Regions from separate parts of the Sutterella megalosphaeroides genome, predicted to be linked through region 1. Evidence: riboswitches for the same ligand, from Rfam matches in the RefSeq annotation. Region 1 holds a riboswitch; each other region holds the start of a gene.
The links. Region 1 has a riboswitch for lysine ahead of S6FBBBH3_RS04490 (Na+/H+ antiporter NhaC family protein). Riboswitches for the same ligand answer to the same signal wherever they lie in the genome.
Positions count from the first base shown of each region.

Region 2: it holds a riboswitch for lysine, as region 1 does, so the genes downstream of both, S6FBBBH3_RS05905 (amino acid permease) here and S6FBBBH3_RS04490 (Na+/H+ antiporter NhaC family protein) in region 1, are expected to answer to the same signal.
Region 3: it holds a riboswitch for lysine, as region 1 does, so the genes downstream of both, S6FBBBH3_RS05215 (APC family permease) here and S6FBBBH3_RS04490 (Na+/H+ antiporter NhaC family protein) in region 1, are expected to answer to the same signal.

Region 1 is NZ_AP018786.1:1,008,487-1,019,077, forward strand. It holds gene S6FBBBH3_RS04460 (alanine/glycine:cation symporter family protein) at 1-471, opposite strand, end outside; gene S6FBBBH3_RS04465 (LysR family transcriptional regulator) at 541-1,530, opposite strand; gene S6FBBBH3_RS04470 (aryl-sulfate sulfotransferase) at 1,683-3,524, opposite strand; gene S6FBBBH3_RS04475 (DsbA family protein) at 4,109-4,771, shown strand; gene dsbI (protein-disulfide oxidoreductase DsbI) at 4,799-5,458, shown strand; gene S6FBBBH3_RS04485 (M20 family metallopeptidase) at 5,798-6,943, opposite strand; gene S6FBBBH3_RS04490 (Na+/H+ antiporter NhaC family protein) at 6,993-8,375, opposite strand; lysine riboswitch at 8,688-8,866, opposite strand; gene S6FBBBH3_RS04500 (hypothetical protein) at 9,236-9,682, opposite strand; gene S6FBBBH3_RS04505 (dipeptide ABC transporter ATP-binding protein) at 9,831-10,591, opposite strand, start outside.
Region 2 is NZ_AP018786.1:1,388,551-1,399,141, reverse strand. It holds gene S6FBBBH3_RS05945 (helix-turn-helix domain-containing protein) at 1-16, opposite strand, end outside; gene S6FBBBH3_RS05940 (GNAT family N-acetyltransferase) at 244-729, opposite strand; gene S6FBBBH3_RS05935 (HlyD family efflux transporter periplasmic adaptor subunit) at 1,055-2,074, shown strand; gene S6FBBBH3_RS05930 (ATP-binding cassette domain-containing protein) at 2,120-4,312, shown strand; gene S6FBBBH3_RS05925 (ABC transporter permease) at 4,309-5,454, shown strand; gene S6FBBBH3_RS05920 (ABC transporter permease) at 5,473-6,588, shown strand; gene S6FBBBH3_RS05910 (hypothetical protein) at 7,051-7,512, shown strand; lysine riboswitch at 7,638-7,804, shown strand; gene S6FBBBH3_RS05905 (amino acid permease) at 8,002-9,468, shown strand; gene S6FBBBH3_RS05900 (transposase) at 9,597-9,941, opposite strand; gene S6FBBBH3_RS05895 (pyridoxal phosphate-dependent aminotransferase) at 10,165-10,591, opposite strand, start outside.
Region 3 is NZ_AP018786.1:1,220,458-1,231,048, forward strand. It holds gene S6FBBBH3_RS05210 (amidohydrolase) at 1-1,014, opposite strand, end outside; gene S6FBBBH3_RS05215 (APC family permease) at 1,144-2,556, opposite strand; lysine riboswitch at 2,735-2,909, opposite strand; gene S6FBBBH3_RS05220 (multiheme c-type cytochrome) at 3,204-5,000, shown strand; gene S6FBBBH3_RS05225 (hypothetical protein) at 5,235-5,741, opposite strand; gene S6FBBBH3_RS05230 (heavy metal translocating P-type ATPase) at 5,885-8,302, opposite strand; gene S6FBBBH3_RS05235 (MerR family transcriptional regulator) at 8,527-9,006, shown strand; gene S6FBBBH3_RS05240 (hypothetical protein) at 9,109-9,702, shown strand; gene iadA (beta-aspartyl-peptidase) at 9,835-10,591, shown strand, end outside.

The DNA.
Region 1 (10,591 bases):
AAGCGCCAAAAGGAGGGCGAAAGCACCCGCCCAAAAGACGGATCCCACGCCCTTGGCGATGTAGGCCGCGGGCCCTCCGGTGTAGCCCGAGCCGTTGGCGGCGCGTTCTTTGTAGAGTTGCGCGAGGGTGCTCTCGGCAAAGCCCGAAGCGGCGCCGACGAGAGCCGTCACCCACATCCAGAACACGGCCCCGGGGCCGCCCGTCGTGACGGCCAAGGCAATCCCCGCGATGTTTCCCACGCCCACGCGCGCGCCCGTCGAGACGCAGAAGGCTTCGAAGGGCGTCAAGCCGCTCGAAGCCGCACGCGTACGGCGCCCGAGAATGCGCACGAGGTCGCCGAGAAGCGACACCTGCACGAAGCGCGTTCGGAGCGTGAACCAGAGGCCCGCGCCGATCAGCAGAAACGCAAGGCCGTAATTCCAGAAAAAGGTGTTGAATTCGGTGAGAAGTCGGGTGAGATGTTCGTCCATGGGAGGGGCCAAAGAAAGAAAAAGCGATGCGACGGGCGTCGGGGGTTGTCGGGTGTCGGTTTCCGGAACTTACGACGCGCTCGGGCTCCCGGAGGCGTCCGACGTCCCCGACATTCCGGAGCGTGCCCAGCCGCGGATCAATCGTCGCACCCACACGTGCAGGGGGTCGCGGTGGTGCATCTCGGTCCAGGCAAGGCACCCGTGCTGTCGTACGGGCGCTTGAAGTTCACGGGGAAGCGGCATCCAGGCGAGTCCGTAGTAGGGGGCGATAGCCTCGGCGCCGCGCTTCGGCGTGATCATAAGAAAGTCCGACACGGAGAGGGCCGCGGCGAGGTCGATCGAGGAGCTGCTCGTTGCGGCAACGGGCTCCAACAACTCCGGATTTTCGCCCGCGAGCTGCCGGTCCCACGAGGCGTAGCGAAAGTCGGAACTTACCGACATCGCGAGCCGCCGGTAACTCAGAAAGTCGGCAAGTTCGGGCGCGCAACCGCCCGTTTTCAGGCGAAGCGGGTGCTCGTTGCGCAACAGGATCCCGAGTTGGATATCAAAGAGCGGCGTCGTATGAAAGGCGGGCGGAATCGATCGGTCCGTCACGACCGCAAGATCGATGCGCCCCGACTCGAGGTCCTCCCAGACGGAGCCCGTGCGGTGGTGGTGCTCGATCACGAGGTGCGGAGCCTCTTCGGCCGTGCGTGTGAGGAGGTAGGCCAAAAGGGACGACGTAATGAGCCCGCGCGAGGCGATCCGGAACCGCCCGCGGGCCGCCTTCGGGTCGAATTTCGGAGGCGCGAAGAGCCGGTCCGTCTGCTCCAACGTACGGCGTAGCTCGGGGAGAATGCGCCTCAGCGCTTCCGTCGGCTTCAACCCCCGGGCGTGGGGCGTAAAGAGCGGATCGTCGAAGGCCGCGCGCAGCTTTTCGAGCGTGCGCGAAGCGGCCGAGAGACTGAGACCGAGCACTTCCGCGGTGCGCGAGAGCTTCTGCGTTTCCGAAAGATGCAGGAGAAACCGCAGCTGGCCGCGGGTCACCGAATCGGCCGGATGATTGTCGGGAGTGGTCATGCGAGCGTAGGAGGCGGTTGAGGTCGTTTTTCGCATGATACGCGGGTTTGCGGGCGGGTTTGGGAAGAGCGCTTCGGCGAAAAAAAGAGGCGCCGCCCCGGCGGGCGGCGCCTCCCTGCTTGGCAGCCTTTCGGTTTTGGGAAAGTTAAGACTTACTTCCCTTGCGGATTGAAGGCCTTTTCAACGAAGAACGGCCAGGCCTGGTAGCCCATCGTGTCGTTGAAGCGCATGAGGACGGCCGGATCCGTTTCACCCCACTTGTATTCGGCGAGGTAGGGGTGCGGCTTGATGGGGCCCTTCATGCCGCCCGAGGGACCCGAGAGGCCCGAAGTCGAGTAGTAGACGACGAAGGAATCCTTGTCGGGCATGTACTCCGCAAGACCCGTCACGGGCGAGTAGAAGGGGTTGCCTTCCTTCTTGCCCACTTCGTAGACCTGTTCGACCGTCATCTTCTTCTGGTCGATCTTATAAACAACGCCGCGGGTGTACTTTTCCTCGGCCAGAGCGGGCTGTTCCATGCCGCGCGCGTCGCCGTTGTCGAAGGCGGAGACGTAGATGATGTCGCCCTTGCTCTTCGAATCGATGCGCCAGGCCGTGTGCTGCGTCCACGTCCAGTCGAAGTCGCCTTCGCACTTCGAGTCTTCGCACTTGATGGGGTTGCCCTTCGCGTCGACGGGCTTCAGGACCTTTTCGGCCCAACCCTTCTTCCAGCCTTCGGGCGAACCGAGGATCCACTTCACCTGCTTGTCGCGGCCGATCTTGACGATGGCGGACTGGTGGCGCGAGGAGATGATGATCGAGTCGTCGCTCGGGTCGTAGTCGACCGAATTGACATGCGCCCAGTTGCGGCCCGGGCCCGTACCGGTGATGTCGCCGAAGGCGTTCGAGGCGTCCTGCTTGGCGAGATCTTCGGCCGACATCGTCTGCCCGGCCTTCGACGCGTCGATGTTGAGGCACACGGCCCCCTGGTCGAGCGCCTTCACGACGTTGTCGCGGTACGGGTCGAGAATGTCGAAGAGACGGAATTCGTCCACGACCGAGCCGCTTTCGTCGACCTCGATGATCACGTCGCGGACCGTATGGACACGCTTGCCGTCGGCACGGCGCAAGTCCGAGGAGGCGACACGCAGGAAGGTGTGACCGTTTTGCGCCGCGTCGAGTGCGTGCGAATAGTCGGCGTAGCCCATCGGAAGACGACGGTTGAAAATTTCGCGCCCGAGCATGTCGTACTTGGCATAGCGCTGGCCGTAACCGAAGACGAGGTTGCCGTCGGCCGCCTGCTGGAAGCCCATCATGATGCCCGACTTGTAGGGCTGCTCGGGATCGTACATTTCGACGTCGGGCATGAGGTACCAACGCACGGTACCCGTCGTGTCGACGATCGCGTTTTCGGGACCGAACGCCCATTCGAGCGCGCCGCCCATGGGGTTGTTCCACACGAAGCGCGAAGCGTCGGCGGGCCCGGGGATAAGGTTGTTGATGAAGTAGAGACGGTCCTTGAAGGCGGGATCCATCTTCTCGACCTTCACGTCGAACGTCGTGTGGGACTGGCCGGGCGTGCCGTTCGAACGGAGGTAAACGGGCGCCGTGTAGAGCTGATAGCTGTCCTTGAAGTGCTCGATCTTGCCGTGGTCGATGCGGTCGAATTCGACTTCGACCGTGTTGAGGTGGTCGGGATAGAGGCCGAAGACGGGAACGCCGCCGTGGTTGCGCACGTTGGCGTCGGAAACCTTGTACTTGAGTTCCTGACCGCCCGCCTTCGGCACGATGCGCACGGTGACGTTTTGGACGACGTAGCCGCCGTTGCGAATGACGGCCGTCAAGGGGGCGATGCGGTACGGGTTCACGACGATTTCGCCGAGGTGACCCTGAGCGAGGTAGGCGACGTGCGGGCCCGAGGAGCCGCCCGAGGCGAGGGCGCTCCCCGCGCCCGCAACGAGTCCGAGACCGCAAAGTGCGGCGAGCGTCGCCGCAACGTGCTTCTTGCAAATCATGAGAGGGTTTCCTTTGGGTGGGTGGCGGGCGGTGCTTCCGTGGTCGGGGAAGCACGTCGCCCTTCCTGTTCGAAGAGGTCGAACGGGTCGAATGTCGGAGGGAAAAACCGAAAAAGCCTTTTTCCTTTTCGATGAATGAAATTCTAGAAACTCTCGAACGGCTTTCCGCGTCGTTTTTCGACAATATGCTTTCCGTAAATCGGAAAGCTTTCAGGGGACGAAAAAGAGGGTGTCGAGAGCGGTGTTTCGAGGTCCGAAACGGGGGGCTTTCCTCCGAACGCTTTCGAGGATCGGGTTTTTATCTTAGGATTTACAGTGCGTTGGAGCGGGTCGCAAACGGACGGGGAGCGAATTTCAAAAAACGAAAATTCATTTTTACAAAGCGTCTCATCGGACGGGGAATATCCCTCAAAATCGGCTTTTTCGACGTTTTCGCTCTTTCCGAACGATTTTTTCGTACCTATACTTTGGTCTCAGTCGGGGGAGGAACGGTTCCTCCCCGTAAGACCGGCTCTCCGATCCTGCGTGAGGACCTTTGACGCTCGGACGGTCGGTCGCACCACTCAAGAAAAGGAATTGCAATCATGCTTCGTCGCACGCTCCTGAAGGCCTCGGCCGTCGTTGCCGCCTCCGCTCTCGTTCCCGCCGCCTTTGCCGGCACGCTCGGCACCGACTACGTCAAGCTCGACACCCCGCTCGTCGGCGGTGAAGGCAAGATCATCAAGGTCTGGTCCTACGACTGCCCCTTCTGCTTCAAGTACGACGTCGGCGTCGACCCGAAGGTGATGCCCGAAGCCGAAAAGGCCTCCGGTCTCAAGTTCGACATGTACCACCTCGAAACGAAGGGCAAGTTCGGCCGCGCTGCGAGCGAATTCCTCGCCTACTGCAAGCTCGAAGACAAGAAGGCGGGCGTTGAAAGCGTCGAAGACCCGAAGAGCCTCTACAAGAAGGCCAAGGACGCCTGGTACCAGGCCTATCACAAGAAGGGCGAACGCTGGGCCGCCGGCGAAGAAGCCTTCCTGAAGACCGCCTTCGACGCGACCGGCATCACTGCCGACGCCTTTGCCGCCGCCCGCAAGACGGAAGACGTGCAGAAGCTCGCCGACTACTGGAAGCCCTGCTACGACGTCGCCAAGATCCAGGGTGTTCCCGCCTACGTCGTCAACGGCAAGTACCTCATCATGACGAAGTCGATTCGCAACGTGAAGGGCATGGTCGACCTCATTACCGAGCTCTCCAAGCTCTGATCCACCGCTCGATAGGAATCTCCGCCTATGTCTTCGACGACTCCCAAGCGCGACTGGCTCTCTACGATCGCGCACCTCGAGCAGACGCGTTGGCCTTGGATCGTGATCGCGTTCCTGAGCTGCGCGCTCGTCCTGGTGGCCCACAACGTCTTCCAGGTCTGGCTCTACATGAAGCCCTGCGAGCAGTGCGTCTACATCCGTTACGCCTTCCTCGTGATGGCGCTCGGGTGCCTCTTCCCGATCATCTGCCCGAAGCCCCTCATCACGCGCCTCATTGCGTACGTGATGGGCATCTACGGTGCGATCTACGGGATCATGTGCTCGGTGAAGCTCTCCAACATTCACCAGGCCATTCACGGCGACGATCCCGACGCGCTCTTCGGCATGCAGGGTTGCTCGACCGAACCGCACTACCCCTTCGGTCTTCCGCTCGAAAAGTGGGCTCCGGACTGGTTCCTGCCCACGGGTGACTGCGGTTACGACAACTCCGACGTTCCGCTCGGCACGGTGCTCTCGCCCCTGCAGGAGTCGATCATCAACATGTACAACGACGCGGGCGGTTGGTACCTCATTCCCCCGATGAAGTTCATGTCGATGGCCCAGTGCTGCCTGCTCGCCTTCGGCGTGGCGCTCCTTCTCTACGTCGTTCTCGGCGGCTCGATGATCCGCGAACGCATGAAGAAGTAAGGAAACCGATCCTCGAAAGGAGAAGGGTGCTCGTCGCCCCTCTCCCTCGCAACACCGGGAGACTAATTGCTGTTCTCTCCTTTCCGCCCGGGAATGCCGATCATTCCCGGGCCTTTTTTGTTTTCAATTCCTTCTGCTTCTCGCGGGTGATGACAACGCCGATTGCTCCTTCCGAGGGCGTTGCTCTGCCACCGCCCGTCTTCACCGCCGAACGAAGCATCGCCGACGCACAAAACGAAAGCCGCCCTGGAGCGCAAAAGCTCGGAGCGGCTTTGAGAAGGTCCGTGAACGACCGACGGAGTTGCGAGCGGACGATCTTCGCCCGCCCGCAAGCGAGGATCAGGGAGCGAGCAGCCGCTCTACCATACGCTTGTAGATCTCGAACGAGGCGAGCACTTCTTCGGGGTAGCCGCATTCGTTGTCGCCGTGCAGGTTTTCGCCCGACGGCCCGAACGTCACGACGGGAATCCCGAGCGTGACGGCGACGATGTTGGAGTCGCACACCGACGGGTCGTAGGCGAGTTCAAGGGCTTTGCCCGTCACGTCGGCGTAGCAGTCGACGAGCGTCGTCACGAGTTCGTGGTCTTCGGGGACCGCAAAGGACTGCATGTAGGGGCTTTTCCGGGGCTTCAGCCGGACGTTCACCTTATCGGCAAGGCCGAGGTCGGCTGCCGCCGAGCGGATCTGCGCGATGCAGTCCTCGGACGTTTCGCCCGGCACGACGTAGCGGTCGACGAAGACGTAGCAGCTGTCGGGAACGACGAGCGTGTCGGGGTTGCCCCCAGACATGTAGCGCACGCACCAGGTGCCGCCGACGAGCTTCGGGTGGGTTTTCGTCGGCAGCGCCTCGATCGCGACCGCAAGCTTTCCCGCCGAAATGAGCGCGTTTTCGCCGCGGCGCGGGTAGCGGCTCGCGTGCGCGGACTCGCCGCGCACGGTGACCTCGAAGCTGTAGCGACCGCGGAAACCGATCGCCGCGTTCGTAAAGCGGCACTCGGCCATGACGGCGTAGTCGGCTTTGAGCACGCCTTCGTCGCAAAGCGCGTAGGTCCCGCGACTCAAGCCCTCTTCGTCCGAAACGAAGGCGGCGAGGATCTTCCCCGAGAAGCGCTCGGGGTGCGCCGCAAAGTATTCGAGGGTCGAAAGGAGGCACGCGAGGCCCCCCTTCATGTCCATGGCGCCGCGCCCGTAGACCTTGCCGTCGATTTCGGTCGCGCGGAAAGGATTCGTCTTCCAGTTTTCGAGCGTCACGTCGACCGTGTCGATGTGACCGATCAGAAGCATCGTTTTCCCGGGACGGCCCGAGTCGAGCTCCGTCCAGACCGAGGGGCGCACGCCCTCGACGTCCTCGTCGAAGCGCGAAAAGTGCGGCGTCAGGCCGAAGCCGCGGATGAGGCCCGCGATGTGTTCGGCGATTTCGAGCTCGCGCCCGTTGACGGAGCGGATGTTGATGAGGTCGTACCAGCGTTGAATGAGGGGATCCATGGTGCGTTTTCCGTGAGTGGGTCGATGGGGATGAAAGAAGCGTCCGGACTCAGGCGGGCTGCGCTTCGGCGCGTCCCGTCGCACGCTCGTCGCGAAGGGCTTCGAGCTTGGCCGTGCACAGGCCCGTGACGGCGTAAAAGACCGAGAAGAGAATCGAGAGCCAGAGCATCGGCGCAAACGGCGTGAAGGCGAGATTCGCGACCCCGAGCGTGCCGGCCGTGTAGGAGCCCGTCGTCGACCAGGGCACCATGGGCGCAAGTCCCGTACCGGTGTCGATCATCATGCGCATCAGGTTCTTGCGGGAGAGCCCGTACGCGGGAAAGAGGTCCTTCGTCATGGCGCCGACAACGGGGTAGCTCACGTAGTAGGCGCCCGTAATCGTGAAGAAGACGGCATGGAGCACCATCACCGCGAAGCTCATCGATCGGCTCGTGCGGGCGCGTTCGCGAAGCCACGCAAGGAGCACGTCCGCGACACCCGCCGTGCGCAGGGGCGCCCCGAAGATCGCCGCCGCCATCAGAAGGCCGATCGTGCCCAACATGCTCGTGAAGCCCCCGCGGTTCACCATCGTGTCGACGAAGCTCGAGCCCGTCTCGGCGGCGTAGCCCGAATACATGGCGTTCATGAGGTCTCGCGGATTTTCGCCCTGAAGGACTACGGCGATGAGAGCGGCCGCGGCAATCCCTGCGACGAAGGTCGGGATGGCGGGCTTGCGAAGCACGATGAGGGCGAGCACGACCGGAACCGGTAGGAGCGTGAGAACGCTCAGGTCGAAGTTCGCGGAAAGCGTCGCGAGGATTTCGTCGTAGGCGCCGCTCGCCGCCGCGTGGGTTTCGAGCGAGAGCCCGTAGACGAAGAAGAACGCAAGGCTCAGAAGGAAGGCGGGTCCCGTCGAAACGAGGGCGTGCCGGATTCCTTCCATCAAGGGCGTGTCGGTAACGGTCGCGGTGATGACGGTCGAATCCGAAAGAGGCGAAATCTTGTCGCCCGTGAAGGCCCCCACGCACACGGCGCCCGCCGCGGCTTCGAGCGGAACGCCGAGGCCCTCGGCAACGCCCATGCACGCGATGCCCACCGTGGCGAGCGTTCCCCAGGACGTACCCGCGAGCGCGCTCATGAGCGTACAGATGATGCAGACGACCGGAAGGAACATCGAGGGCGTGATCACTTGCATCCCGAGGTAAATCATGGTCGGGATCGTGCCCGAAGCCATCCAGACGGCAATGAGGACGCCGACCGCGAGCAAAATGAGCATCGCCACGAGCATCGAGGCGATCGTATCGCGAATGCCGCGCTGCAGATCGTCGTAGCGGATCCCGAAGGCGCAGGCCATCGCGCACATGATCGCGCCGTCGATCGCAAGCACGATGCGCGCGTTGAGCTCAAGCTCCATGAGACCGAAAACCAAAACGAAGACGCCGACGGCAAGCATGGAAAAGGCTGCGCGGGCGCCGATCGGCGATGTTGTCGAGGATGCGGCGGACGGGTTCATGGCTGGGCCTCCGAAAAAGGGAAAAGCGAGGGCGAAAAGCTCTTCGGCAAGACGAAAAAAGGTCGAAGGTCCGCTTCCGGACCCCGACCTTTTGTTGACCTTCGGCCGCCCTGTAGCGCGACGGACGCTCCGTCGGTGTGAGGGCGGTCCCCCGTCGTGAGGTTGTGTTTCGGCCTCGGTCCTCTTTTGGCTTTTCGGCCGTTCGGTACCGACGCGCGCACTCCGTCGCGGGGTTTCGTTCTCTTTTTCGGGTGTTCCGGTAGCGCTCCGCGTTGCCGCGACAGTCCCGGAGATGTTCTCTCCGGTCCCAGGTGCGCTTTCGACCCGCGAAACGGCCCAGGCGCCCTTCGGCGGTCGTCCCTTTCGGCTTCCCCTCGATTTCGCGTGTATGGAGAAACGTACTCTTGAAGACCGCAACCTCTACCTGTGTCATTCCATTCTGCACTGCGAAAAGCGCGCGGTCCGTACCGAAAAGGCCTTAGTTCGTTTGTGACGATCGGGTGCGTCGCGCAACGAAAAAGGGCGTCTGGGGGAAATCACCCGAGCTCGAAAACCCGAATGCGTATTCGAAGGGTCGGTTTATTCCGAGGTTTACTAGGGGGTTGTGCCTAGTGCGGAAAACTCGTAGAAAAAATAAGGAAATAAGGAGAAATAAGGCAAAGGATGCCGTGCGGCAAATCGACGGCAACTCAACGGAAAACCGGCCGCGGGTTGCCGCGACCGGTTGAGCGGGATCCCCCTTGTCCCGAAACGAGTCGCTCGGTGCGAGGCGTTTCGGGAGGGGGGACGCGTTGAAGAACTCAGCGGGGGCCGAAGCCGGGACCGCCCGGACCTCCGGGTCCGCCCGGACGATGCCCGCCGGGCCCTCCGGGACCAGCCGCTCCGCCGGGCCCGCCCGGACGGTGGCCGGGCGGCTCGGGCCGATGTGGCGGTCGATGCGCTTGAGGAGGCGGAGGTGCCGGACGGGGCGGAGGCGGCGGGGGCGGACGATGGAAGGCGGCCGCCCGTTCCGCGAGGAATCGGCGGTAGGCGTCGCGCGAATACCAACGCCCGTCGTAGTACCAACGGTGTCCGTCCCAGCGGCCTTCGCGGTAGTGTTCGCGAATGTATTCGCGGGTGAGCGCGTCGGTGACGCCGTAGAGGAGGTCGGCGAGGAGTTCGTCCGAAGCGGCCGAAGCGACTCCCGCCCAACCGCCCGCGGCAAGCAGCACCGCCGTGCCGAAAATCAGTTTGCGACGCGTGGTCATGGTTTTCTTCCTTCTTCTTCCGTAGGGTTTTCTTGCTCGTACCCGATCGGATACGAGTGAACGTATGTTCAGTATAGGACGCGCCCATGCAAAGTCGCGTTAAGCGAACGCCGCGGAATGCAAGAAAGTGCGACCGAAGCTTGAGTTTTCAGTCGGACGCGTCGGGGCTGCGGTCAAAGAGCTTCGAAGCTTTCTCGCCGAGTCGGGGCACGGCTGCAAGGAGCCTCTGCGTATAGGGGTCGACGGGGTGCGTGAGGATCGCCTGCGCGTCGCCCGTTTCGACGATGCGGCCCGATTTCATGACGAGGATGCGGTCCGCCATGTATTCGACGACGCCGAAATTGTGGGTGATGAAGAGGTACCCGAGTCCGAACTCCCGCTGCAGGGCTTTGAGGAGATTCAGAATCTGCGCCTGCACCGAGACGTCGAGGGCCGACGTGGGTTCGTCGCAGACGATGAGCTTGGGCTCGACCGACAACGCCCGCGCAATGGCGATGCGCTGCCGTTGCCCGCCCGAAAAGGCGTGCAGAAGTCGGTCCGCGGCATCGGCGGGCAGGCCCACGGCGTGAAGGAGCCGCTCGAGTCGCTCCAGGCGTTGCGCTTTCGACCACTCGGGGCGCAGGCTTTCCATCCCTTCGAGAAGGGTCGAGCGGATCGTGCGGCGCGGATCAAGGGATGCGTTCGGGTCTTGGAAAATCATTTGAACGGAACGGCGCAACCGCCGCTCGGCCGTGCGGGTGAGGGGAAAGAGGGGCGAGCCCGCAAGGTCGACCTCTCCCGCAACTCGCGCTTTTCCGCCGAGAAGTCCGAGGAGCGCCAGGCCCGTCGTGGTTTTGCCCGATCCCGACTCCCCGACCAGGGCCACCGTTTCGCCCGGGCGGACGTCGAAGGTCACGTCGCGGACGACAG
Region 2 (10,591 bases), 380 kb from region 1:
CTTTTTCGTCGGTCATCGTTGTCGGCCTTCTGCTGTGTCGGGGGCCCGAGGGCCCGTCGACGGGTTGTCACCATCCTTCTCACATTAGGGAAGCTACGAAAGCATTCTAAACTACCCGAAGGGACGGGTCGGGGGTCGGGCTTCGGTGACGCTGCAGCAAACTCTTTTCAAGTCTCAACGCGTCGAGCCGCCCCAAGCCGCATCGACAAAGGGTCTCCCATTGGAAATCCCTCCCGAACGACCTCAAAAAATCAGTTCCATGTCGTACCATCGGGCGCCGCCGTGGACGGACTCGGAAAGGCCGACCTTCCGGAAGCCCGTCGCACCGTAAAAGTCGATCAGGTGCTCTTTGCAGGTGAGGATCACGCCTTCGCGGCCCTGCCCGCGCGCGTACTCGACGAACGCACGAAGGAGCATCGTGCCGCAGCCGCGACGGCGGTATTCGGGAATCACCGCCAGACCGAAAACGCTCTGGAAGCGGCCCTTCGGGTTGTGCTTCGTCGCGTCTTCGTAGAGATCGTCCGTGATCGTGCGCTGATCGGTCACCATCCCGTCGATGAGACCGACCGGGCGCCCCGCGTCTTCGAGAATCAGAAAGTGGTCGGAAAAGACCGCGAGGCGCTTTTCAAAGCTCTCGCGCGTTGCCTTTTCGGCTTCGGGAAAGCTCTGCGCTTCGATGTCGGTCAGGATGTCGAGGTCGGCGGGCGTAACGGATCGGATACGGAACATAGGGGGTTCTCTCTTGGGAAAAGTCGGATTTGTATTTGTTTTCGCGACGGTGCGGCGAGGTACGGACAAGAATCGAGCCCGGTTCGGCCGACGTCCGGCAGGACGCTCAAAAAGGCGACCGAATCGCTCGATCCCCCGAAAACGCCCGTTTTTGCGGGTATTTGCGGGGCGCTCTCCGACCGCCCGGCACCGTGCGGTATGCAAGAATTACTCATCATACTCGCAGTTTTCGAACCGGCTCGGGCTCCCGACACCGCCTCGGCGCTCCGACTCGCCTTGCAGGCCTCCGAAGCCCGACCCGGTTCTTCACGGACCGCTTTCCATCATGCCGATCAAAAAATTCGTTCCCGGTCTTCTTTTTGCAGGGCTCCTTGCAGGGGGCGCAGCCTACGTGGCGTTCGAGGGAGACGAGCCCGCTCCGCCCACCCGCGCCTGGGGGAATGTCGACACCCGGCAGGTGTCGCTCGCCTTCGAAGGCTCGGGCCGCATTGCCGAACTCACGGTTGAGGAAGGCGAGCGCGTGGCCGCGGGGGATCTTCTCGGGAAGCTCGATACGACGGCCCTGCAAATCGAACGTCGTCAGGCGGAAGCGAACCTGCGGGCGCTCGACGCCGCCGCACGCATGGCCGAAGAAGGCTATCGCGCCGAAGACATCGAACGCGCCCGCAAAGAAGTCTCCGCACTGGCCGCGCAGCGCGAGAGCGCCCGCCGCACGTACGAGCGTCAAAAGGGCTTGAGCCAAACGGGCGCGACGAGCCGGCAACTCCTCGAAGACGCCCGGTACGCCGAAACGGCGCTTGCTCGTCAGCTCGAGGGCGCTCGGGCGAATCTGCACGCCCTCGAAGCGGGTCCTCGCCCCCAGGAAGTGGAAAGCGCCCGTGCGCAGGCCGACGCGGCCGCAGCCGCCGTCGACCGTCTCACGGACCAAATCGACCGTGCGGCGCTCCTCTACGCGCCCGTCTCGGGGATCGTGCGGAGTCGCCTTGCGGAACCCGGCGACATGGCTTCGCCCGCACGCACGGTCTTTCAGTTGTCGATCGTCGACCCCAAGTGGGTGCGCGCCTACGTGACCGAGCGGCAGCTCGCGTACGTGAAGGAAGGTGCCCCCGCGCGTGTCTCAACCGATACGACGGAGCCGGTGGACGGTACCGTCGCGTTCGTTTCGAGCACGGCCGAATTCACGCCGAAGAGCGTGCAGACGGAAGAACTCCGTACGCTCCTCGTCTACGAAGTGAAGGTGTCGGTGCCCGACCCCGAAAATCGCCTGCGACTCGGACAGCCCGTGACGGTCGACTTCCCGGACGAGGCGACGACCGGGACGCCGTCGAATGCTTCGAACGACTAAGCCCGTTCGACCTCTTCTTCGAGCTTATCTTCGAACGAGTTTGACATGTCCGAAGCGATCAACGAGCCGACGTTCGAGCGCGAAGGCGCGACGCTCAATACCCCCCGAGCAGCCCCCTCCCCGACCTCCGGGTCGCGGGGGTTCTTCGGGCGCCTCTGCTCGGCCCTCTTCCCCGGGAAACTCCGGGAGGCGAGCAATTCGAAGAACGCAAACGCAGCCGCCCCGAAAACGAGCGGAAAAACGCTTGAAACCCACTCCGATCGGGAGTGTGGTGCACGGTCCGACCCCGCATCCGACCCGACGCAGCCCCTCTCTATCCGTCACCTCTCGAAGCGCTTCCCCGCCCCCGACGGCAAGGTTCTCGAAGCGCTCTCCGACGTCTCGATCGACATTTTCCGTCGCGGCGAAAACGTCGCGATCGTCGGGCCCGACGGTGCGGGGAAAACGACCCTCATTCGCACGATTGCCGGGCTTTTGAAGCCCGATGGCATTGAGGCGAACGGCGTAAAGGTCGCCCCCTTCATTCGCGTTTTCGGACGCACCCCCGATACGAACGACCCCGCATTCACGGAGACGATCGGTGTGATGCCGCAGCGCTTCGGTCTCTACGAAGAACTTTCCTGCCGCGAGAACCTCGAATTCTTTGCGGCCGTCAAAGGGATCCGCGGCGACGAATTCGAAAAGCGCTTCGCGCGGCTCATGAACCTCACGGGCTTGGCGGGGTTCGAATCGCGCCCGGCGGGCAAGCTCTCGGGCGGGATGAAACAAAAGTTGGGGCTTGCGGCAACGCTCATGACCACGCCCGACTTCATCGTGCTCGACGAACCGACGGTCGGTGTCGACCCCCTCTCCCGACGGGAGCTCCAACGCGTTCTGGAGGACGTCCGCCGTACGGACGGCGTCACGACCCTCTTTTCGACGGCCTACCTTGACGAGGCCGCGTCGGCCGATCGCGTCTATATTCTCGAAAAGGGCCGGATCGTCGCCGGCGGGACGCCCTCGGATCTTCTGCAAAGAGTGAAGGGGCGCACGTGGCGGGCCGTGCCTGCCGGAGATGCGCAAGGGAATTCCCTCTCGAACGGGAAGAGCGGTGAAATCGGCTCGGCCGCGCAGCACCTTGCGCGCGCCCTCATGCAAAGCGTTTGCGCCGTACGGGCGGATTCGCCGTGGCTTGACGCCGTTCCGCGCGGCGACGGGGTGGATCTTCTCGCGCGTGCCGGAGCGGACCGCGCGGCGCTTGAGCGCTCGATTGCGGAGCTTTCCTCCGCGGGGCTTCCCGCCGCGCTTTCCGAACGCCCCGAAACGCTCGAAGACGCCTATGCGACACTCACCTTTGAGGACGGCGGTTCCGAAGCGTCTTCGGTCGCCGAGGGCGCGAAGAGCAATACGGCGCAGCCGCTCGACACGGGAAAGAACGATCCGACGGACGACGCCTCCACGCCCGTCATCCGTGCGGAACACATTTCGCGGCGCTTCGGGAATTTCGTCGCCGTCGCGGACACGCGTTTCGAAGTCAGACGCGGGGAAATTTTCGGCCTGCTCGGTCCGAACGGGGCGGGCAAAACCACGACCTTTCGAATGCTCTGCGGGCTTTTGCCTCCGAGCTCGGGCGAAATTCGCATCGACGGGGTGGACCTTCTTGCGTCCGCCTCGCAAGCCCGAGCCCGCATCGGGTACGTAGCGCAGAAGTTTTCGCTCTACGAGCGCCTCACCGTGCGTCAGACGCTTCGCTACTTCGGGGAGTGTTACGGGGTCTCGGGGCGCGCGCTCGAAGCGCGGATCGGGGAACTCCTTTCGGGCCCCGGTGCGACACTCGGGGTTCATCTCGACCGACGGGCGGGGATGCTGCCGCTCGGCGCGAAGCGGGAACTCGCCATGGCCTGCGCGCTGTTGCATCGTCCCGCAATCCTCTTTCTCGACGAAGCCACGTCCGGGGCCGACCTCGCGGCGCGCCGCGCCTTCTGGCGCCGAATCGTGGAACTTGCGCGCAACGGGACGACGGTCGTCGTCACCACACACTTCATGGACGAGGCCGAATATTGCGACCGCTTCCTCATTCAGGACGCGGGGCGGGTGCTCGTTCTCGGGTCCCCCGCCGAAGTGCGTCGCTCGGCCGGCGCCGCCACGGTCGAGGAGGCGTTCCGTACGATCGTACTCGAAAATCGCTCAAAGGAAGCCGAGTCGAAGTCGGGCGGCAAACCCCCGGAAAAGTCCTCTTCGGAAGGGAGCGCGAAATGAGTCGATTCGAAAGTCTTCGGCGCTTCGGCGCCCTTGTGCGGAAGGAATTCCGCCAGATGCGGCGGGATCCGTCCGTCATCGTCGTGAGTTTCGGGCTGCCCCTCATGCTCCTTCTCGTTTTCGGCTACGGCCTCTCGATGGACCTCAAGAACGTGCCCGTTGCGGTCGTGCTCGGGGAATCGAGTCCGCAGGCGCAAAACGTGGCCGAACGAATCGACGCCTCCCCCTACTTCCGCTCGATCCCGACCGCTTCGCGCGAAGCGGCGGAGAAACTTCTTGCCGCCCGCAAAATCGAAGCGATCGTCGACATTCCGCCCGGGTTCGAGCGGGATGTCGCTCTGGGGAACGGCGAAATCGGTCTCGTCGTTCACGGGGTGGACGCGAACAGCGCGACCATCATCCGCACGTACGTGGCGGCCACCCTGCAAATCGCGGCCGCGCAAAACGCGGAGCGCGGGGCGGCTGTTGCAAGCCCCTCCGAAACCGGCGCACCTCCGGCCGTCCGAATCCTTTCGCGCGCCTGGTTCAACGAAGCGAACACATCGAGCTGGTACCTCGTGCCGGGCCTTACGATCGTTCTCATGACGCTCGTATCGAGCTTTTTGGGAAGTTCCGTCATCGCGCGCGAATGGGAGCGCGGCACGATGGAGGCGCTTGCCCTGACGCCCGCGTCCCCCGTTGAAATCCTCGCGTCGAAATTCCTCGCCTATTTCGCGCTTTCGACGGCGGGAGAAGGCACCGCCATTCTGACGAGCATCGCCCTGTTTGACGTTCCCGTGCGGGGAAGCTGCTGGCTGTTGGCGGGCGTTTTTCTCCTCTACAACGTCTGGGCGCTTGTGTTCGGGCTCTTTTTGTCCGCTGCTTTGAAGCGGCAGTTCGTCGCGATGCAGATGGCCGTGATCGGGAGCTACCTTCCCGCCCTGATTCTCTCGGGCTTCATTTTCGACCTTCGGAGCGTTCCCGATTGGATTTCGGCAGTCGGTCACCTGATGCCGCCCACGTACGCCATGGAAACCGTGAAAATTCTCTTCCTCTCGGGGGGCGCAACGGACGTCGTCCTCGAAAACGCACTCATTCTCGCGCTCTGGACGACGAGCTTCGCGCTCGCCGCCCTGGCGGTGCTGAGAAAGCGCATGGATTGAGATTCGGAGGGCCCGTTGATGTTGCATGTTCTTCGCCTCAAACTCCTGCGTCTTCGAGCGCTCGTTCGCAAGGAGCTCGTGACGCTCCTTTTGGACCCCGCGATGCTGCGCATTCTTTTCGTTCCCGTCATCGCGCAGTCGGTCCTCTTCGGCTACGGGGCCACCTTCAATTTGGAGCAGGTCCCCTACGTCCTTTACGACGCGTCGCGCTCGGAAGCCTCCTTCGAAGTGGCGCGCAAAATCCAATCGAACGGGATTTTCGAGCCGATTGCGACCCCGCGCAGTATCGAAGACGTACGCCGCACGATCGATCACGGGGACGCCCTGATCGGGATCGTGATTCCGGACGACTTCGCCGCGCGACAGGCGGACGGCACGGGCGGCACGATCTACGTGGCGGTCGACGCACGCAACACCACGACCGCGAACGTCGCGACGGGCTACGTCGCCGCGATCGTCGAAAAGCTCAACGCCGAAAAGGGTGCCGCGGGCGCCGTGCGGCTCGTTGAGCGCTACCGCTACAACGAAAACGCGATCACACGCTACAACATCATGCCGGGGCTCATTCTCGCGCTCTCAATGCTCCAGGTGATGCTCCTTGCGGGTGTGGCCGTTTCGCGCGAACGCGAAGAAGGATCCTTCGACATGATGCTCATGACCCCGATGACCCCCGTCGAAATCTTCGTCGGGAAAGCGATCCCGCCGCTTGTGATCGGCGTCGCGCAGGGCTTTCTCATTTTTGCCGTCGCGCGCTACTGGTTCGAGATTCCCTTTGCGGGCTCGATCGGGCTCCTCTTTTTCGTCGTATCCCTCTTTTCGCTCAGCATCGTGGGCTTGGCGCTCGCGATCTCGGCCGCGTCGCGCACGTACCAGCAGTCCGTGATCCTCGTCTTTTTCTTCGTGCTTCCCGCCCTCATCCTCTCGGGCCTCATGACCCCCGTCGGGGCGATGCCCGAATTCATGCAGGCGGCGACCGTCTTCAACCCCGCACGCTACGGGATCCAGATGGTACGCATGATTTATTTCGAGGGTGCGGGCTTCGACGCGATTCGCCCCTTCCTCTGGCCGCTCCTCCTACTTACGGGACTTACGATTCCGGCGGCAACGTGGTTCTTCCGGCACAAGGTCACCTGATGTGCCTGAAACAGCCGAAGGGCGCGGGAGATCGGGACGCGCAACAGACGCGCGGGTGCGTAACGAATTCGCACACTCTCGGCCTCCCGCCTCTGGCATACTGAGCCCGACGGGCGCCCGAGCGTTTCCTCTTTGCGCGTCCGACCGACTACAACGCGAGTTTCTCCGAGAAACCTTACTAGGAACCGATCCGCAATGCTTAAGATCATCGCTCTGGCCGTCCCCGCCGCGCTCCTTCTCGCCGGCTGCAATCAGTCGATCACGCCGAACGAAAAGACCTGCTCGCCCGCCTACATCAAGGAAGTCGCCGACAAGGAAGGCCCTCTCCCAGGCCTGCCTCGAAAAGGGCTACGACAACGCGCTTTCGAGCATCGACAAGGCGGGTGCCGCGCTCAAGGAAAAACTCTTCGGCGAGAAGAACTGAGGGTCTCGACAACTTTTCGTCATTTTTGATTTTGTCCCATGAAAGACCTCACCCGAACAACACTTTTTTCCTGCCTTTTCGGACTTCTCGCGTGCGCTTCAAGCGTATCGGCCAAAGACCTCATGGCAGATGCCGTACCGGAAGTCGTTCGTGCTTACGTACAAACAACCTTCGGCGATATCCCTCGCATCGAATGGGATTTTGATGAGGATACGAACACCTTCGAGGCCGACTTCGAACTTGCGGGCGATCGCGAGGTCGAACTTCGGATCAGACCCGACGGCACGCTGTTCTCGGCCAAAGAAGATGTGCCGGCAAGTGAAATCCCCGAGTACGTCAAGGCGGCCGCCCTCAAAGAAATACCGGGCGCCCGCATCCTCGGCGCCAACAAACTCACCGACCGCACGGGCACCGTTCTCTGGGACGTGGGACTACGCGCAACGAATAACGGACGTTTCTATCGAAACGTTCGGATTCCCGAGCAACAACTCAAACGCTGAGCACACTCAAGCTTCGATACGCCCGATTTTTGTTTCCGGAACGTGCCTTTCTCCAAGGAAAACCCACAAATCCTCCATTTTGTGTAACAATGTGTCCTTTGCCGCCCGAAATCCGGTCGGCAACCATGCGTGATAGAGGCGCGGGCGAGCATGAGTAGACGGCCGAGGGGGTACCCGAAGAAGCCGATCGAAGGGGCCGTCCGCCGAAACGCCCTGCCGGACGCGGGAGGGCAGTTGGGGATGCGGAGAAGATCCGCATCACTCCCGTCGCGACGAAGCGCTCGTTCGGCTTGCGAACGACCCCAAGCTTCGGTCGGTGACGGAGGAGCTGTCGGCTGGCGTTACGGGCACGAACACACCGTCCGTTCGTCGCAGGGATTGCTTTTTGAATCACCCCGCGACGCCTTCGGAAAGGGATACGGGCCCCGTGCGACACCGATGGATGTCGCACGGAACCGCAACTCTCTTTTTTCCGAAGGAATTCCAAGAATGTCCGAAACAGACGCCGGCAGCCGGTCCGGCCTCAAGCGCGAACTCAAGTCGCGCCACGTCACCATGATCGCGATCGGCGGCTCGATCGGCACGGGGCTTTTCGTCGCCTCGGGCGCGACGATTGCCGAAGCGGGCCCGGGGAGCGCGCTCCTTGCGTACTCCGTGATCGGCCTCATGGTGTACTTTCTCATGACGAGCCTCGGGGAGCTTGCCGCCTACGAACCCGTGGCGGGGTCCTTCTCCACCTACGGGCGTCGCTACGTCGACGAAGCGTTCGGCTTCGCGCTCGGCTGGAACTACTGCTACAACTGGGCCGTCACCGTGGCGGTCGACCTCGTCGCAGCGCAGCTCGTCATGGGCTGGTGGTTTCCGGACGTCCCCGGAACCCTCTGGAGCGCCCTATTCCTCGGGTTTATTTTCCTTCTCAACTTCTTCTCCGTGAAGGGGTTCGGTGAAACCGAATACTGGTTCGCGCTCCTCAAGGTGCTCACCGTGGTCTTTTTCATCGCCACGGGCTGCGCGATGATCTTCGGGATCCTCACGGACGACATCCCCGCGGGCTTTGCGAACTGGACGACGGGGGACGCCCCCTTTGTGGGCGGGTTCCCCGCGTTGATCGGCGTCGCGATGGTCGTCGGCTTTTCCTTCCAGGGGACGGAGTTGATCGGCATCGCCGCGGGCGAAACGCAAAACCCCGAAAAGGCGATTCCGCAGGCCGTGCGACAGGTCTTCTGGCGCATCCTCCTCTTTTACGTCCTCTCGATCTTCGTCATCAGCCTGATCATCCCGTACACGGACCCGCGTCTTCTCAAAAACGACATCGCGGACGTGGCCGTGAGCCCCTTCACGCTCGTTTTCGAGCATGCCGGTCTCTTGTCGGCCGCCGCCCTCATGAACGCCGTCATCCTCACGTCGGTGCTCTCCGCGGGGAATTCGGGCCTGTACGCCGCAACGCGCATGCTCTACGTGCTCGCGCTCCGAGGCGACGCGCCGAAGTGCTTCGCTCGACTCTCGAATTCGGGCGTGCCGCGCTACGCGCTCGTCGCGACGACGGCGGTGGCGGGCCTCTGTTTCCTCACGTCGCTCTTTGACAACCGCGACGTCTACCTGTGGCTTCTCAACACCTCGGGGATGTGCGGCTTCATCGCCTGGCTCGGGATTGCAGTGAGTCACTACCGCTTCCGCCGCGGCTACGTCCTGAAGGGATGCGACCTCTCGAAGCTTCCCTACCGCTCGGGCTTTTTCCCCTGGGGTCCGATCTTCGCCTTCGTGCTCTGCATGACGATCATGCTCGGCCAGAACTACAAGGCCTTCCTCGAAGACACGATCGACTGGTCCTCGGTGGCTGCGACCTACATCGGCATCCCCCTCTTCCTCGCCGTCTGGCTCGGCTACAAGCTCGTCAAGAAGACGAAGTTCGTACGCTACGAAGACATGGAGTTCCCGGCAAAATACCGGGCGTGATGCTCCCCTGAAAAACCCCGTTCGTACAGGGCGCGAGCGGGGTTTTTTCACGTTCGGCGCGGGACTTCGACGCTCTCGTTGGGTCGCGCTTGCGCGCCGCACCCTCGCTCACCGCACGCCGCGGTCACTTAATCGTACGGAAACTCAAGAGGAGGCAGCTTCCAAGGCGGCGGATACATCCGCTCCGACTGCGCCTCTTTCTTCAGCCGGTCCAAGGTCTCTTCGAATAGTTCTTTTTCGATCGCTTCTCTGCAGTCCGAAAACTTCTGCGCTTCGTCGGGCGTCAACTTCGACAAGAACTGCCCGACGAGTTCTTCATCTCGGCGGTATTCCGCAACCCAACGATAGAGCGTACTGCGGGCAACCAGAAGTTCCTCGGCCGCTTGCTTGACAGGGCAGCCCGTCACTACGACATATCGTGCGGCCACGCGTTTTGCTTCGGGCGTGAACCGAGCTCTCGTGTAGACGATCATGGCCGATCTCCGGAAAGACACACACGTCTATTGTGCCTCGATCGTTGCGCGGTGACGGGGGCTCGGATCGTTCTCCCCAAAACGGAAAAAACTCCCGGCCCGCGCTCTGGGCCGAGAGTTTCTCCGGGGAAACGGCGGTTGATGCGTGCGACCGCACCCCGGCAGTCGCACGAGCCGCAACCCGCGCGCGAGAACGTAATCCCCCATCCTCGCGCGCTTTCGGTCAGATGAGACCCTTCGTACGGAAGTCCTTGAGGACCTTGACGAAAGCCTTCATCTCGCCGGGGGTACCGAGCGTGAGACGGTTCCAGCCCGTAAAGGGCGGGAACGCGCGGCCGACGAGAATGTTCGCATCGGCCATGTGCTTGCGGTACGTCTCGGAGTCGCCCTTCACCTGGTGGAAGATGAAGTTCGCTTCCGACGGGAGGTACTTGATCCCGAGCTCGTCGAAGGCCTTCGTCACGATGGCCTTCGAGAGTTTCGTCGCCGCAAGCGACGTTTCAAGATACGTTTTGTCGGCGAGCGTCGCCGCGGCGGCGACGGCACCCGCGAGGTTGATATTATCCACCGATTCGAAAAGATCGCACTCGGCAAGGACGGATTTCGTTGCGATCCCGTAACCGAGACGCAAGCCCGCCAAGGCGTAAAGC
Region 3 (10,591 bases), 210 kb from region 1:
GTGAACGGCGACCGAGCACTTGTTTTCAACAGCAATCCCGACAAGTTCGTCGATCTGCTCGGGCGTGAGGGTCGCGATCCCGGAAGTCGTCGGGTCGTCGTTGTAAGGGTGGCGCATGAGCGCGGTGCGCGCGCCGAGCGAGCCGTCGATGAAGAGCTTCAAGGGGCCGAAGCGGTGCATGGGCGTACCCGTCCCCGTCACGTGACCCGCGGCGAGGAACGCCCGATAGTCGTCGGGGTTGTGGAAGTGCGACTGATGGTAGACGCGGGTTGAGGCACCTTCCGCGGCGACGCGCTCGTAGGCTTCGAGCGTACGCTCCCAGGAGCCGGGACGCAGGTCGCAGGTTTGCACCGAGGTGACGCCCGTTTCGGCGGCGTGCGCCATGCCGATGCGGATGAGTTCGACGAGTTCGTCCACCGAGCGCTCCGCCATCAGGGCGCGGATCGGCTTGCGGGCGTTTTCGGCGAAGATCCCGTTGGGGTTTCCTTCGGCATCGCGACCGATCGAGCCGCCTTCGGGGTCGGGAGTCTCCGCCGTGATCCCCGCAAGGCGCACGGCCGCGGTGTTGGCGGTGAGGAGGTGCCCGCAGGCGCGCTCGAAGATGATCGGGTAGTCGGTCGAAATGTCGTCGAGGTCGGCTGCGGTCAAAAGACGCGATTCGTCTTCGAAGTAGTCTTGGTTCCAGCCCATGCCGTGAAGGACCGTGCCCGGGGCGGGCTTGCGCTCGGCAATGTAGCGACGGGCGATTTCCTTCACTTCGGCGATGCTCTTTGCGGTATGAAGGCGAATGTCGGAAAGCGCGATCCCCGTGTTGAGCAGGTGCTGGTGCGAATCGTTGAAGCCCGGAACGATCGTGCGGCCGCACGCGTCGAAGGTTTCGTATTCGGCGGGAGCTTGAGCAAGCACCTCTTCGTTCGTGCCGACGGCGCGAACGATCCCGTCTTCGACGAGAAGGGCCCGGGCGAAGCGCCCGCGTTCAAGGTAGATCTTGGCGTTCAGAATGACGGTGGCCATGGGGGAATCCTTCGAAAAAAGGGTCACACGGGGGTGGATGGTTGAAATGTAGAACTCGGGGAGAAGACTCCGCGCGACCGCTCCTTGGCAGTCATCGGTCGCGCGGTGTTTCGGACAGGTGCTTTAGGATTATTCGCTTCCGAGGGCGTCCTTCCCTTCGAGGGCGCGTTCCTTTTCAAGCGCGTCGTGGCGACGGCGGAAGAAAAGTTCGTAGATCACGAGCCCGCCGAGCGGCACGAGAAGGCCGAGAAGCGCCGTCACGGGATCCTGCTCGAGGGTGTTCAAAGCCAGACCGATCATGACGAGGCAGATGAGAATCGTCGTGAAGGGATAGAGCCAAACACGGTAGGGGCGCTCCATCGTCGGGTACTTGCGGCGCAACACGATCACGGAGAAGAAGGTGAGGCCGTGGAAGATGATCCCGCAGAGGGCGACGAGGCTCGTCAATTCGGAGAGCGTGCGCGAGCACACGAGAATCGAGGCCATCACCGCGGAAGCGATCTGGGCGTTCATCGGGGTGCGGTACGTCGGATGGAGCTTCGCGAGGCTCGGGAACAGAGCGCCGTCGCGGGCCATGGCGAAGTACATGCGCGGGAAGACCATGATGCAGCCGTTCAAGGAATTGAAGATGGCGAGAATCATGGCGGCACCCACGACGATCATGCCCGCGGAACCGAAGAGTTCCTTCGCGGCCGCCGTGCCGAGGTAGTAGTCGCCGCTTTCAACGAGCTGCTGAATCGTCTCGAAAGGGAGGACGCGATAGACCGCATAGTTGAAGAGCACGTAGAGAATCGCCACGCCCGTGATCGAGAGAATGAGAGCAAGCGGAATGTTGCGCTTCGGGTTCTTGATTTCTTCGGCGATCGTGTTGAGGTTCGTCCAGCCTTCATAAGCCCAGAGGGTCGCGATGACGGCAAAGCCCACCATGCTGCAGAGTTCGAGGAAGGAGGGCGCGGCATGCGTTTCCGGAAGCTCGAAGGTGAGAAGGTCGGGCGACTGCGTCCCCATGGCAAGACCGCACACGAGAATGAGCACGATCGGGAGCATCTTCAAAATCATGAAGAGGTTCTGCACGGTGCTTCCCAACTTCACACCTCGGATGTTGAGGACCGTGAGAAGGAAGATCGACGCGAGAGCGATCCCCTTTTGCACCAGGGGGTCGAGCGGATAGATGCTCGAGAGCGCCGCCCCGAACGCCACGGCCAAAGCCGCGATCGAGCCCGAGGAGGAGAGGAAGAAATTCGTGATGCCGCACATGAAGGCGACGCGTTCGCCGTAGGCTTCGCGCAGGTACACGTAGTAGCCGCCCGCCTTGGGCATCATCGCGCCGAGTTCGGCAAAGCAGATGCCGCTCAGAAGCGTCACGAGGCCGCCGATAAGCCAAACGAGGAGCGCGAGGCCGAGGTTCATCCCGGAGCGCTGCAGAACGATCGCACCGATATAAAAGATCCCGGAGCCGATCATGATGCCGGCGAGCACGGAGATGCCGCCGAAGAGGCTCACTTCGCGCTTCATTGTTGCGGGTTCGTGGGAATTGGACACGGGGTTTCTCCGAAAAAGGGGAAAAGGGTCGAAAAAAATACAAACGAAAAAGCCGCACTCACCATCGTCGGTGATGCGGCTTATAAGAGAACCCGTCCTCGGCCCGTGCGCCCGCGCCCCTTCCGAGACGACCGAAGCGCTGTCGGACGCCGAAAACGGAGGGCTCGATGTCGCAAGCTCCGCCGATAGCGCCTCCGACGAAGCGAAGCTTCGCCGGGAGTCACCGACGTATTTCGCCGGTGCCCAACGCAGGGACGCACCCGTCCGAACGTTTCGGCGGGTTGACCTTTCACCGTCGTCTCCGGGTGTCCCCTCGAACGGCTACTCATTCGCCCCGCGCCTCTATCCACAACTTTCTGTCCGATAACTTTCGCACGGCAACGCGCACTGCGGGGACGAGGGAAATCCTGTAAACATAACTTTTGTTCCATCCTTTCAGTCGCATCAAAGCGAGTGGGCGATTTGGATTAGGGGTTCTTGAGTAACTTCGGGTAGGGAATATCCCTCGAACTCGGTCGGAATGCGTGCAAGTCCGAATCGGCCGCAGGGATGCGGCCCCGTAGAATGGCCCCAAGCACGATCGGGCCCGCAAGAACGAGCCCCGACCGTACTCCGAAGAGCTTCCAAGACCTTCCGTGGTGCCCGCCATGACCCCGTCCGTCCTTTCTCCCGTTCGATCTTCGTTCCGACCGTCGTCGTTCGCGCTCGCGTGCGCCGTTGCCCTTGCGGCTTCGCTTTCGACTTCCGTCACAGCGGCGGGTTCGACCCCGACCGCGTCTGCTCCGGAGCGCGCCGCCTGCACCGCGTGCCACACGGTGACGCCCAATCTGAGCGCGCACAGCCCGCGTGAAATCCATGCGCTCCACGCGGGCGACCTTGCCCGACCCGAAGGCGACTGCCTCCAGTGCCACGAGGACGACGGACGTTTTCTCGTCGCTCGGGCGAATGCGTGCTCCGGGTGCCACGCGGACTTTGCCAAGAAAGCTCCCCACGACGCGAAAAAGCTTTCGGACGCCGAGTGTGCCTCCTGCCATACGACGGACGCCGTGCGCGCGGCGCACTTGGGCGCCAAGGAAACGACCGCGCGCGAAGGACTCAAGTCGCTCGTCTCCGTTGACGTGACCGACGCGAAAATCGTGCGCGAAGCGGATGCGGCGTATGCCGAGGTCACGTTCCGGCTCTTGGACGCCGAAGGGCAACCCGTTCCGCTCGCAACGAAAGACCCCGCGGACGCCCCGTGGATCAAGAATCTCCAGCTCTACGTCAATTGGGACGCGGAAAGCGACTTCACGATGAGTCGCGGGACGCCGATTTTCGTGAAGTCGAACAAACGCGACGTCACGCAAAAGGGGCTCGGGCGCACGCCCGCGGGCGAGCGCGAACGGACGCCTCTTTTCCGCACGGACGGCGAACATTTCACCTACCGCGTGGGCCCCGTCGTGCTTGAGGACCGCTTTTCGACGTCCTCCCCGAAAGCAGGGAAGGTGGGTGTCGTGAGCAACCGTCTGATCTACTGCTTCGACGACGCGAAAAAGCTCGCGGCGTGCGACAGCGGTCGCGACCGTAAGAACGCCGCCTGGAACGACCTCTGGGTGTTCGACGAAAAGGGGCTCGTTCCGCACGAACGCCTCACGGCCCTGCGCCCGACGATTACGTCGAACGCCAAGTGCGGGACCTGTCACGGCTACAACGCCGAGCACGACGAAACCGAAATCAATTGTCGCAGTTGCCACTCGCAGGTGACGAAGAAAAACAAGCACTACGCGGATACGACCTGCTACTCGGGGCACGACGACGAAAACGGGCGCCATACGACGCCCTTCAAGCCGAAGAGCTACGCCCCGCGCGCGATGCCGGGCTTCGGCGGGTCGACGAACGACCTGACGCTCCCGTGCGTCACGTGCCACAATCCGAATACGCCGCCCACGGCCGCGATTCGCGACTACATGACGAACGCCGATTCGCCCGATTTCATCGAGGACCTCGTGCTCTCGTACCCGGACATGAAGGTCTGGATCCATTCGCTCCATGCGGGGACGCGCCCGAGCCAGCGCGCGGAAGGCGGCGTTCGCGAAGTCAAATGGGCGAAGTCCCGCGGCGACTGCACGGCCTGCCACGAGGGCGAGAGCTTCGGCCTGGAGCGCCTCGCCAAGGTCGGTCGCCCGCTTGCGCTCGATACGGCGTACGACCCCGACTCGAACGCCCATCCTGCGGTCGACTTCACGGTGAACGCCTACGCCTCGCCCATGGCGGCGACGTGCTTCGCGTGCCACGCCTACACGCGGGACGCCTACGGGAAACTCGTCAAAAACGAGAAGGCGAAGGCCCACATCGCCGAGATGGGCGGGAAATTCGGCGTCAAGCTCGAAGACCTTCAGCCCGAACGCTGCAACACCTGCCACACGCCCGAAGCGCTCGGCAAGGCGCACGGGTTGAAGCGCTGACTGAAGCGCTGACGAAGAGATTCCGAAACCCCGAACCGCCGAGTCCGTGTTGTCTCGGGCGTCGGGCTCCGGTTCGGGGGAGCGGAATCGGGAAGCTGAAAAAGACATCGGGGCGGCGCTTGGTGCGTCGCCCCGAGAAGCGTATTCGTTGAGGGATTTGTTGAGGGACTCGTTGCGGGATCCGTCGGCTTCACGGTCGGCGGATCTTTTTCGTCGGGCCCGAAGGCGCGAAGCTCACTTCTTCTTCGCGTCGCCGCCCGCAAGATAGAGGCCCGCGAAAATCATCATGACCGCAAACGGCACGGCGGGTTCGCTGTCCGGAAGATTCATGAAGATCAAGAGGAGCGCAAAGCCGAGCGCGGCGACGCCGTACCCGACGAGGCGCCCGAAGGGGGTCGCAGACCGGGCGTCCTTACGACGACCGGTGCGCTTGCGGCCGATCGGCGACGTGAGGACGGCTCCGTCCGACGTGCCCGAACCGGTCGAACTGTTCGAGCCGCTCGAATGGCCCGAGGGGAGCGACATCACGGCATCCCGGGCGCGCTTTCGGAGGCTCTCAAGGAGTGCGGCCGTGGCGCTCGCGCGGGGCTCGTCGCTCTCTTCAAGGACCTCTTCCATGTCGGAGAGCGACATGCGGCCGCTGTTGGCGGCTTTCAAAAGCGCGGCCTGATCGGCCTGAAGGGCTTCGACGTAGGCGACGAAGTCACCGTTTTTGGGTTCGAGCGACGTCGGGTCACGCATGAAGAATCTCCCGGGAAAAGAAAGTCGAAGAGCCTAGACGGAAGGCATCCGAGGCTTTCCGCAGCGCGAAAAAACGCTCCCTTCCTCACTTCAGTATATCGGCGGGAAGGGAGCGTCGTCGGGGTTTCGGCTGCGGGTTGAGCTCAGCGCCCCTCGGCGCGCGACTTCGCGCGCAGCATTCGCAGGCCGTTCGCGACCACGATCAGGCATGTGCCCGTATCGGCAAAGACCGCCATCCACATCGTGGCATGGCCCGCAAGGGCGAGCGCCGCGAAGACGAATTTCACCCCGAGCGCGAAGACGATGTTCTGAACGAGCACCGAGTGCGTCATGCGCGAGAGTCGCACGAGGGAGGTGAGCGACGAAATCCGGTCGTCCATGAGGGCGACGTCCGCCGCTTCGATCGCGCTGTCGGTGCCGCGAATGCCCATGGCGATCCCGAGGTCCGCTTGAGCGAGCGCGGGCGCGTCGTTGATGCCGTCGCCCACCATCGCGGTGAAGCCCCGTTTCTGTAGTCGCCGGATGTGTTCGAGCTTCTCGTCGGGAAGAAGTTCCGCGTCGATCGCACTTTCGGGAAGCCCGATCGCATGTCCGAGGGCAAACGCCGCCGCACGGTTGTCGCCCGTCAAAAGCACGGGTTCGATCCCTTCGGCGCGGAGCGCCTCAAGACCCGCTCGGGCGTCGGGACGGATTTCGTCGGCAAGTTCGAATACCGCCTCAACCCCGAACGCGTCCGCAAGCGCCACGGTGGAGCGCCCCGACTTTGCCGCAAGGCGAAAGACTTCCCGCACCTCGTCCGTCGCCCAGCCGCGCTCTTCGAGTTCGGCGAGGTTGACGAGAAAGGCTTCTCCGTTGCGAACGCGCCCCTTGACGCCGCGACCGGGAAGCGCCGTAAAGTCGACGACGTCGAGGAAAGGCGTGTTGCGCTCTTCGGCGTGGCGGGCAATGGCGCGCGAGAGCGGGTGCTTGTTCATGGCGGCAAGCGACGCCGCTACCGGGAGAATCGTCGCGTCGGTGAGGCCCGCAAAGAGGTGGATGCGCTCCACGCGGGGTTCGCCCTTCGTGAGGGTCCCCGTCTTGTCAAGCGCCACCGTGCGAATGCGGCGCGCTTCTTCAAGCGGCAACCCCCCTTTGATGAGAAGCCCGCAGCGCGTCGCGGTCGCAAGGGCCGAGACGATCGTCACGGGCGTTGAAATCACAAGCGCGCAGGGGCAGGCGATGACGAGAAGGCAGAGGCCCTTGTAGAGCCACTCGACGAAGTCACCCCCGAAAAAGAGCGGCGGAACCGCGACGACAAGAAGGGCCGCGAGGAAGACGATCGGCGTATAAACGGCCGCAAACCGGTCGACGAAGCGTTGCACGCGGGATTTCGACGCCTGAGCATTTTCGACCATTTCGATGATGCGGGCGGTGAGGCTCATCGAGGCGGGTTTCGTAACGAGCACGTCGACGGTCGAGGTGAGGTTCACGGTCCCCGCCCACACCTCGTCCCCCGAGGATTTTTCAACCGGCATCGATTCGCCCGTCACGGCGGACTGATCGAGCGTCGTCGAGCCTTCGAGAATCCGGCCGTCCAGAGGAATGCGGTCCCCGGGCGCCACGCGTATGCGGGCGCCCGGCGCCACTGCTTCGACGGGCGTTTCGACGTAGCCCGCGTCGCCCTTGACGAGCGCGCGTTCGGGCGTCACCGTCATCAGGTCGCGAATCGATCGACGGGCGCGCGCCATCGAGAGCCCTTCGATTGCTTCGGAAATCTCGAAGAGCACCATCACCATGGCAGCTTCGGGCCACGCCCCGATCAGAACGCCCCCCGTGACGGCCACCGCCATGAGGGTGTTCATGTTGAGGGTGCCCTTCGTAAGCGCAAGCAGGCCCTTGCGGAAGGTGCCGAGTCCCACGGTGAAGATGGCGGCCGCGGCAAAGAGGAACCCCGCCGCCTCCAGCATCATCCCGCCCGAAATCACGCCGTATTCGCCGAGAAGCTCGATCGCTTCGGAAAGAATCGCGAAAACGAGCCCCGTGCCGTAGCGGCCCCAGGGAAGACGTTCCTCGCGGGCACCCTCCCCGTGAGCGGTCCCGGCCGCGTGCTTTTCCCCGCCCGCGAGGGGTGTCGCCTCGTAGCCCGCACGGCGCACGGCCTCGCACGCCGCTTCGACCGATTCGGCGGGCACCGCAATCGTGCGGGTCATGATCCGGAATTCATAGGAGCCGATGCCCGAACGCTTGAATTCGCGCTCGATTTCGCCCGCTTCGACGGGGCAGTCCATGGCGGGAACGGCAAGAAGCACGGTGCCCGTGCGCGGGGCGTCGACGAGCTCCGCACGGTCCCCGCCCGAGCGAAGCGCCTCAAGCACAAGTTCGGGCGTAAGGGTTTCGCGAAGCGCTTCGGACGCGAAGGTTACGGTGAGGGTGCGCGTTCCGTAGTCGGGTACGGCCGCGAGTGCCGAGGCGGCAAAGCCGTGCGATGCTGCGAGTCGCGCGAGCGCTTTCGCATAGTGCTCGAATTCGACCGGACAGCACATGTCCGGTACGCGGAATCGGAGGGTCGAGGGAAGCGGCATGGTCTCAAAATCCGAAAAAGTCGGGAGAGGGCGGGAGGCGCATCGAACGAAAAAGCACGTCCGGCCGTCTCTTTGAAAATCGTTCTGAGCGTATTGAACACCTTGAAGCGGTTACAAGGTCAAGGGGATTTTTAGGCATAATGGAAAAAACGCTCCGCGAGCCCACGGCTGCTCTCGGTCGCTTTCCGCTCTTCCCTTTTTCGACTTCTTGAAGGAGTCCGACAGTGCGCATTCGAGAACTCGCGCAGGCCACGGGGCACACGCCCGAGGCGATTCGCTACTACGAAAAAATCGGTCTCATCGCGCCCGCGCGGCGCGAGGCGAACAACTACCGCTCGTACGGCGAGGAGCACGTGCGGGTGCTCGACTTCATCCGTCACTGCCGCAACATCGACTTGGGGCTCGAAGAAATCCGAACGCTCCTCGAAGCCCGGGCGGGTACGCTCGAAGAAGCGCACTGCGCCCACGAACTCATTCACGAGCACCTGAAAGAAGTGGATGCGCGCATTGCGGACTTGCTCGAACTCAAAGGCCACCTCGAAGCGCTCGCCGCACGATGCGGGGGCGACCATTCGGACGGACGGCGCTGCGCGATTCTCGAAGGGCTCGAGTCGGGCGACGCGGAAGCGGGTTGTTGCACGAGCGAATTTCACGAGCGGCCCGAGCGAGCGGAAAGGCTCGAACGCTTCGGCGAACGCCGTTAAGCCCCAAGGCCCTCAAAGACCTTCAAAGACCGTCATAGGTTTCCTTGACCGACGGGCCTCCTTCGATATAATCGAAAAACTTTCTCATTCAGGAAAACCCTCATGACCGACGCAGCCGTTACGTTTTCCACCGCCGGCATTCTCATTGCCGTTGCGGCTCCGCTTCTTCTCACCGTCGCACTCGCTCTCGTCGCGCGCGCCGTTCCGCCCGCCGTGCGGGTTCCGGGCGTTGCGGGCGGCGTCGGCGGTTTGATGCTTGTTTTCTTCTTTTTCCTTGCCGCCGAAGCGACGTTCGTGCTCTTTCAGTTCGGGCGCGCCGCGGGCGAAGCGGCGGGCGTGATCGCGATGGACGCGAGCTTTGCCTGGCCCGCCCTCAAAACGATCATCCCGCAGGGGGTGGCCGCGGTCGGCATGATTTTGACGCTCCTCCTTTTGACCGTGGGTCGCAGCCCCGGGGCGCTCTACGGTGCGGTGGCCGCTTTCTGGGCCGCGGGGCCCGTTGCGGACCTGCTGCGCATGCCCATTCTCGGCATTCCCTTCGACGTGTCGCAAAACTTCATGGGGATTTCCGCCTTCACGATCATTGCGACCTGCTACCTCCTCTTTTCGACGCGAACGAGCCTTCTCTACGGCACGCGTTCGGGCCGCCAAATCGCCGCCCGCTACGAAGCGATCCGAAAGACGAACGAAGCGTAATTCCACGACTTTCTCGACGAGCGCCCCGACGACGGGCGCTCGTTTGCATTTTGCGGGCCCCCTCGGCAACGACGGGGCCCTGTCGGCCGGTCTGAAAACCCGAGATTCTGGCAATTCAAAAAGGAGAATTCCATGCAAAACCCGATGCTTCTCAAAAACTGCGACCTCTGGGCGCCCGAACACCTCGGTCGCCGCGACGTGTTCGTCGCGGGCGGCAAGGTCGTTGCGGTCGAACCCGAGCTCTCGATCGATTTTCCGGGGCTCGAAACGATCGACATGAAGGGTGCGAAGGTCGTGCCGGGCTTGATCGACCAGCACATCCACGTGACGGGCGGGGGCGGTGAAGGCGGCTGGCAGAGCCGCTGCCCCGAGCTCGTCTTTTCCGAGCTCGTGCGCGCGGGCGTGACGACCTTCCTCGGCGTCTCGGGCACGGACTCGATGTCGCGCTCGATCGAAAACCTGCTCGCCAAAGTGCGGGGTCTTGCCGCCGAAGGCGCTTCGGGTTGGATGTGGACAAGCAACTACGCGTACCCTCCGACGACGATCACGCGCGACGTGAAGACGGACCTCTTTGCGATTCCGGAAGTCTTGGGCGTCAAGATCGCGCTCGGCGACCACCGGTCTTCCTGGCCCACGAAGGAGGAACTCCTGCGCCTTGCATCCGAAGTGCGCATCGCAGGGATGCTTACGGGTAAGGTCGGTTTCGTGCACGTTCACCTCGGCGACCATCCGACGGCCTTCGATCTGATGGAAGCCTGCATCGCGACGGGCATTCCCGCGAAGCACTTCCGCCCGACTCACACGGGCCGTCACCCGGAAGTCTTCCGCCGCGCCTGCGAATTTGCGAAGGCGGGCGGCATCATCGACATTACGACGGGAGGAGGCAACT